Regions from separate parts of the Bradyrhizobium sp. LB11.1 genome, predicted to be linked through region 2. Evidence: riboswitches for the same ligand, from Rfam matches in the RefSeq annotation. Region 2 holds a riboswitch; the other holds the start of a gene.
The links. A riboswitch is a leader RNA that binds a small molecule or an ion and turns the genes downstream of it on or off. The one in region 2 is predicted to bind S-adenosylmethionine.

Region 1 (3,524 bases), 270 kb from region 2:
CCACGCAGCGGTTGACGCCCTCGCGCGACAGCTCGATGCCGCGGCCGTCGATGCCGCGGGTCTCCAGCAGCTGAAGCAGATCGCCCTCGCCGCAGCCGACGTCGAGCACTTTCGATCCCGGCTTGACCATCTCGGCGACCAGCAGATGGTCGGCGCGAAATGGGCCGGACTGCTCCGCAGCGAGGCCGTTGAGCGGCAGCACTTCCTGTACAGACATCGCTAGCCGTCCTTGTCAGTCGTTCCTGTCAGTGTTCTTGCCGGTGAGCCCGCGCGCCTTGCCGGCCGATTGCAGGAAGGCGCGGGAGATGTCCAAGAACTCGGGCACGTCGAGCAGGAAGGCATCGTGGCCGCGATCGGTCTCGATCTCGGCGAACGACACCCGCGCGCTCGACGCATTCAGCGCATGGACCAGCGCGCGCGATTCCGAGGTCGGGAACAGCCAGTCGCTGGTGAAGGAGACCACGCAGAAGCGCGTCTGGATGTCCGCGAACGCTTTCGCAAGCACGCCGCCATGGTCGCCGGCGATGTCAAAGTAGTCCATCGCGCGGGTCAGATAGAGATAGGAGTTGGCGTCGAAGCGCTCGACAAAGGACGAGCCCTGGTAGCGCAGATAGGACTCGACCTGGAAGTCGGCGTCGAACGAGAAGGTCGGCAGCTCGCGGTCCTGCATGCGGCGGCCGAACTTGCGATGCAGCGCCGCGTCCGAGAGATAAGTGATGTGCGCCGCCATGCGCGCGACCGCGAGGCCGCGATGCGGATGGATGCCCTGATCGGCGTAGGCGCCATTATGCCAGTCGGGATCGGCCATCACGGCCTGACGACCGAGCTCGTGGAAGGCGATGTTCTGCGCCGAGTGCCGCGTCGAGCAGGCAATCGCCAGCGCCGAGTATACGCGCTTGGGGTAGGCCGCGGTCCATTGCAGCACCTGCATGCCGCCCATCGAGCCGCCGACGACAGCGAACAGCGTGTCCACGCCGAGCCGGTCGATCAGCATCGCCTGCGCGCGCACCATGTCGGGAATGGTGATGACGGGAAAATCCAGGCCCCACACCTTGCCGGTCGCGGGATTGATCGAGGCCGGGCCGGTCGAGCCCATGCAGCCGCCGATCACGTTGGCGCAGATGATGAAGTAGCGGCTCGGATCGAGCGGTCGACCTGCGCCGACCAGCGTATCCCACCAGCCGGACTTGCCGGTGACCGGGTGCACATTGGCGACGTGCTGATCGCCGGTCAGCGCATGGCAGATCAGCACGGCGTTGGAGCGATCGGCGTTGAGCTCGCCATAGGTCTTGTAGGCGATCTGGAACGGGGTGAGATCGATGCCGCAATCGAGCCGCAGCGGCTGGTCGGCGCCGAACTGCGCGACCTCTGAACTCGGATGATCGACCTCATGCGACCGATCGTCGGCACTGATCGCGGGACTGGGGACAGACTTGACGCCAACCATCTGACCATCGACCTCGTTTGCGATCAGACTTTTGACCGCGATGAAATCAGGCCATAAAAAACCCGGCCTGAACGATAGGTTCGGCCGGGATCGAAAACGTCCCCGGCCTGTTTAGCGAGTTTTTTAACGTGGCTGCAAGCCGGCCGGCTCAAATGACCACGGAACAGGCAAAACCTACTGTCTTGGGCGGTTTTCGTCAAGTCGCGGTCCGGATTCGCCAAAATCATCCCTGATGCGCCGGCCAAAAAGGCCTTTGCTTTCGCCGCCCTGACTGCCTAATCAGGACATTGACCCGCAGCGGATCCGGCTTGCCCGCCCGCATTTGGAATGCCTCTCAGCAACCTTGTCAGATATGTCCCAACGTCCGCCCGCGCCACCATCGCTCCAGGAATTGCGCAAGGAGATCGACGCGATCGACGAGGGCATGCACCGCCTGTTGATGCAGCGCGGCGACATCATCGACCGCCTGATCCAGGTGAAGCAGACCCAGGAGGTCGGCTCGGCGTTCCGCCCGGCGCGCGAGGCGTCCATGATGCGTGACATCGTGCAGCGCCATCGCGGCATCCTCCCGCTCGACACGGTCGAGAGCATCTGGCGCGTCATCATCTCCACGTTCACCTATGTCCAGGCGCCGTTCTCCGTGCATGCCGACATCTCGGTGAGCGAGCCGGCGATGCGTGATTCCGTGCGCTTCCATTTCGGCTTCACGGTTCCTTACGTCGCGCATTTCAGCGCGCAGGCTGCGGTCGAGGCGGTGGCGAAGTCCAAGGGCGATCTGGCGCTGGTCTCGGCGACGTCGAGCCGCACGCCGTGGTGGCTGGAGCTGGAATCAGACGGCGCGCCGAAGATCATTGCACGGCTGCCCTTCGTCGAGCGCGCCGATCATCCGGCGGCGCTGCCCGTGTTCGCGGTCTCGCGCGTCGCCGACAGCGCCGTGGTGACGGAGGTCGAAACCTTCAGCGTGCGCGTATCAGGGTGGAACGCCGAGGTCGCGCGGGCGCTGTCGCCGCTCGCCGAGATCGTGGCAGTGCCCGATACCGCCTTCGACGGCGCGGCACTTCTGGTCTCGGTCACGAGCGCGACCAGCATCGACAAAATCAAGGCTGCCCTGATCGACGCGGGGGCCTCGGTGCGTTCCACAGCCCTCGTCGGCAGCCACGCAACGCGCTATACGGTGCCCCCGACCGGGTTGAAATCGTAGATCGCGAACTGACCTAGCCTATCCGGAGTTAATGATGTCCCGCCCCGTGCCGAATCCCGGCATTCTCGATATTGCGCCCTACACGCCCGGCAAGAGCCCGGTCGCAGAGCCGGGCCGCAAGGTGTTCAAGCTTTCGGCCAACGAGACCCCGTTCGGACCCTCCCCCAAGGCGATCGAGGCCTTCAAGCACGTCGCGGACCATCTGGAAGACTACCCGGAAGGAACCTCGCGCGTGCTGCGCGAAGCGATCGGCCGTTCTTTCGGGCTCGATCCCAACCGCATCATCTGCGGCGCCGGCTCGGACGAGATCCTCAATCTGCTCGCCCACACCTATCTCAGCCACGGCGACGAGGCGATCTCGACCACGCACGGCTTCCTGGTCTACCCGATCGCGACCATGGCCGTCGGCGCCAGGAACGTGGTCGCGGCCGAGATGAACCTGACCTGCGACGTCGACGCCATCCTCAAGGCGGTGACGCCGAAGACGAAGCTGGTCTGGCTCGCCAACCCCAACAACCCGACCGGCACCTATATCCCGTTCGACGAGGTCAAGCGCCTGCGCGCCGGCCTGCCCTCGCATGTGCTGCTGGTGCTGGACGCCGCCTATTGCGACTACGTCTCGCGCAATGACTACGAGATGGGGATCGAGCTGGTCGCCACCACCGACAATACGGTGGTGACGCACACCTTCTCCAAGATCCACGGCCTTGCCGCGCTGCGGATCGGCTGGATGTTCGGCCCCGAGCACATCATCGACGCGGTCAACCGCATCCGCGGTCCCTTCAACGTGTCGACGCCGGCGATGTATGCCGCGGTCGCCGCGATCGAGGACACCGCGCACCAGGCGATGTCGAAGCAGTTCACCGAGACCTGGCG
Region 2 (3,524 bases):
ATGATGAAGCGCCTCCAGAAGGAGGTGATCGACGTGCATTCGGATCTCGTGATCTGGCAAGTCGGCACCAATGCCGTGCTGCGCAACCTCGATCCCGGCGACACCGCCAAGTTGGTCGAGGACGGCATCGGTCGCATCCAGGCTGCAGGCTATGCCGACGTCGTGCTGGTCGATCCGCAATATTCACCGCGCGTCACCGAGCGTCCAGAAAGCGCTGGCAGGATGGTGAAGCTGCTCGGCAAGGTCGCCCAGCTCCGTCACGTCGGCATCTTCCCGCGCTTCGAGGTGATGCGCGACTGGCACGAGAAGCAGGCGCTCCCGGTCGAGAGTTTTGTCATCGCCGACGGCTTGCACATGAACGATTGGGGCTATGCCTGCTTCGCCCAGCTGCTCGGCGACGACATCATCCGATCCGTCGGCCAGATCAAGCTCGGCGTCAACGTGCCGGCAGACGTGCGGACGTATCGACCGATGTAGGTGCCGTAGGGTGGGCAAAGGCGCAAAGCGCCGTGCCCACCATCGTCATCGAGATCGTGAATGGTGGGCACGCTTTCGCTTTGCCCACCGTACGAGATCCCGCTCGCTCACGCCTTCTCGAGCGCCGCCGTCAGATCCTCGATCAGATCATCCGCATGCTCGAGCCCGGCCGAGAAGCGAATGAATCCTTCGCCGATCCCGAGCTCGGCGCGCACGTCCGGCTTCAGGCGCTGATGTGTCGTCGTCGCCGGATGCGTGACGAGGCTCTTGGCATCGCCGAGATTGTTCGAGATCTTCGCAAGCTTCAGCTCGTTGAGCACGCGGAATGCCGCGGCCTTGCCGCCCTTGACCTCGAAGCCGACCAGCGTCGACCCGCCGCGCATCTGCTTTTTCACCAGTGCGGCCTGCGGATGATCGGCGCGGCCGGGATAGACCAGTCGCGCAATCTTGGGATGGCTCGCCAGTACGTCGGCGATGCGGCCTGCGGTGTCGGTCTGCGCGCGCACGCGCACGCCGAGCGTCTCCAGGCCCTTGAGCAGGACCCAGGCGTTGAACGGCGAGATCGACGGGCCGGTCTGGCGCATGAAATTGTGGATGTGCTCGGTGATGAAGGCTTCCGAGGACAGGATGATGCCGCCGAGACAGCGGCCCTGGCCGTCGATGTGCTTGGTCGCAGAGTAGACGACGACGTCGGCACCCAGCGCCAGCGGGCTCTGCCAGATAGGCGTCGCGAACACGTTGTCGACGACGAGCCGCGCGCCGCCGTTATGCGCGATCTCCGCGATTGCGGGAATGTCGAGCACGTCGAGTGTCGGATTGGTCGGGCTCTCCAGGAAGAACGTCTTGGTGTTCGGCTTGAGCGCACGCTGCCACTGGTCGAGATCGAAGCCGTCGACCAGCGTCGTCTCGATGCCATAGCGCGGCAGCAGATCCTGGATGACGTAGAGACACGAGCCGAACAGTGCCTTCGAAGCCACGACATGATCGCCGGCTTTCAGCGGCGCCAGGATCGCGGTCGTCACCGCCGCCATGCCGGTTGCTGCCGAGCGGGCGGCTTCGGCGCCTTCGAGCTCGATCATGCGGCGCTCGAACATCGCGATCGTCGGGTTCGAGTAGCGCGAATAGATAAAGCCTGGATCCTCGCCCTTGAACCGCGCCTCGCACTCCTCGGCGCTGTTGTAAACGTAGCCCTGGGTCAGGAACAGCGACTCCGACGTCTCGCCATATTGCGAGCGCAAGGTGCCGGAATGGACCAGACGGGTTTCGGGACGGTAGTGCGTGGCGGACGCCGGGGACTTCGACATAGGACCTCCTCTGCGTGACCATCGAAAATGGTCACAAAAAAACCGGCCTGGATATCTCCACGGGCCGGGATCACAGAGGTCCCCGGCCTGTTTAGCGACTTATTTAACGTGGCTGCAAGCCGGCCGGCTCAAATCACCACGGGATAAGTCATCCTCATATTCCGCAATGCCCTTTCCGTCAAGACGTCCATCGGATAGCCGTAAAACGCTAGTATTTCCCGCATGTCGGGACGCGTTTGTCCCCGGATGAGGACCCCCGGTTGAGTTTCACCGTCGCTGCCGACGCCAATGGTATCCTGCCCGACCGCATGATCGCGGCGATGGCGGAAGCGGGGCTCATCCTGCCCGCATACGATTTCGTCGAGAGCCAGATCCAGCCGGCGAGCCTCGATCTGCGCCTCGGCGATATCGCCTATCGCGTCCGCGCGAGCTTCCTGCCTGGCCCCGGCGCCACCGTCGCCGAGCGCATCGACGAATTGAAGCTGCACGAGTTCAGCCTCGCGGACGGTGCGGTGCTGGAGACCAACTGCGTCTACATCGTGCCGTTGCTTGAAAGCCTCGCACTGCCGCCGGACATCGTCGCGGCGGCGAACCCCAAAAGCTCCACCGGGCGCCTCGACGTCTTCACCCGCGTGATCGCCGACGGCACCCGCCGCTTCGACATGATCGGTGCCGGCTATCACGGTCCGCTCTATGCCGAGATCAGCCCGAAGACATTTCCAGTGCTGGTCAGCGAGGGCTCGCGGCTGTCGCAGGTCCGCTTCCGCACCGGAGACGCCATCCTCAACATTGACGAACTCGAGGCGTTGCATGCGACTGAGCGTCTCGTCGATGTCGACGATGCCGATCTCACCGGCGGCGTTGCCGTCTCGGTCGACCTGTCCGGCCAAAAGGCGAATGGATTTGTCGGCTACCGCGCCAAGCGCCACACCGGCGTGGTCGATGTCGATCGTCGCGCGGGCTATGCGGTCGAGGACTTCTGGGAGCCGATCGCGGCGCGTCCCGACGGCAGATTGATCCTCGATCCCGGCGAGTTCTACATCCTCGCGTCGAAAGAGGCCGTGCAGGTCCCGCCCGACTATGCCGCGGAGATGGTGCCGTTCGATCCGCTGGTCGGCGAATTCCGCGTGCACTATGCCGGCTTCTTCGACCCCGGCTTCGGCTATGCCGGCGCCGGCGGCCAAGGCGCGCGCGCCGTGCTGGAAGTGCGCTCGCGCGAAGTGCCGTTCATCCTCGAGCACGGCCAGATCGTCGGCCGTCTCGTCTATGAGAAAATGCTGGCCCGCCCCGACGCCATGTACGGCCAGCGCATCGGCTCCAACTACCAGGCCCAGGGCCTGAAGCTGAGCAAGCATTTTCGGGTGTAGCTGCATACTCCGCTGTCATGCCCCGGCTTGACCGGGGCATCCAGTACGCCGCGGCCTCTCGATTTAATCACTGCCGCCTCTGGAATACTGGATCGCCCGATCAAGTCGGGCGATGACACCGAATGTGTGTCAGGATGTGCAAAATCCAGCGACATGCGAGGTCTCGCCATGACCGATCAATCCCAACTCGACGGAAACATCCTCAACGACGTCGCCGATGCGCTGATCTATTCGGATCGCTCCGGCACGATCACGCGCTGGAATCGCGCGTCCACCGCGCTGTTCGGCTTCACGGCAGGAGACGCGCTCGGCCAGAATCTCGATCTGATTATCCCCGAGCATCTGCGGGCCGCCCACTGGAAGGGCTTTGAGGCCG

Region 1: another riboswitch for S-adenosylmethionine. It lies ahead of metX (homoserine O-acetyltransferase MetX); the one in region 2 lies ahead of ABIA96_RS06260 (O-succinylhomoserine sulfhydrylase).

What each region holds. Positions count from the first base shown of each region.
Region 1 covers NZ_JBEPTH010000002.1:221,724-225,247, forward strand. The annotation lists gene metW (methionine biosynthesis protein MetW) at 1-217, opposite strand, end outside; gene metX (homoserine O-acetyltransferase MetX) at 233-1,447, opposite strand; SAM riboswitch at 1,538-1,617, opposite strand; gene ABIA96_RS04920 (chorismate mutase) at 1,800-2,648, shown strand; gene ABIA96_RS04925 (pyridoxal phosphate-dependent aminotransferase) at 2,683-3,524, shown strand, end outside.
Region 2 covers NZ_JBEPTH010000002.1:495,550-499,073, reverse strand. The annotation lists gene ABIA96_RS06265 (SGNH/GDSL hydrolase family protein) at 1-477, shown strand, start outside; gene ABIA96_RS06260 (O-succinylhomoserine sulfhydrylase) at 585-1,781, opposite strand; SAM riboswitch at 1,852-1,931, opposite strand; gene ABIA96_RS06255 (2'-deoxycytidine 5'-triphosphate deaminase) at 2,042-3,148, shown strand; gene ABIA96_RS06250 (PAS domain S-box protein) at 3,317-3,524, shown strand, end outside.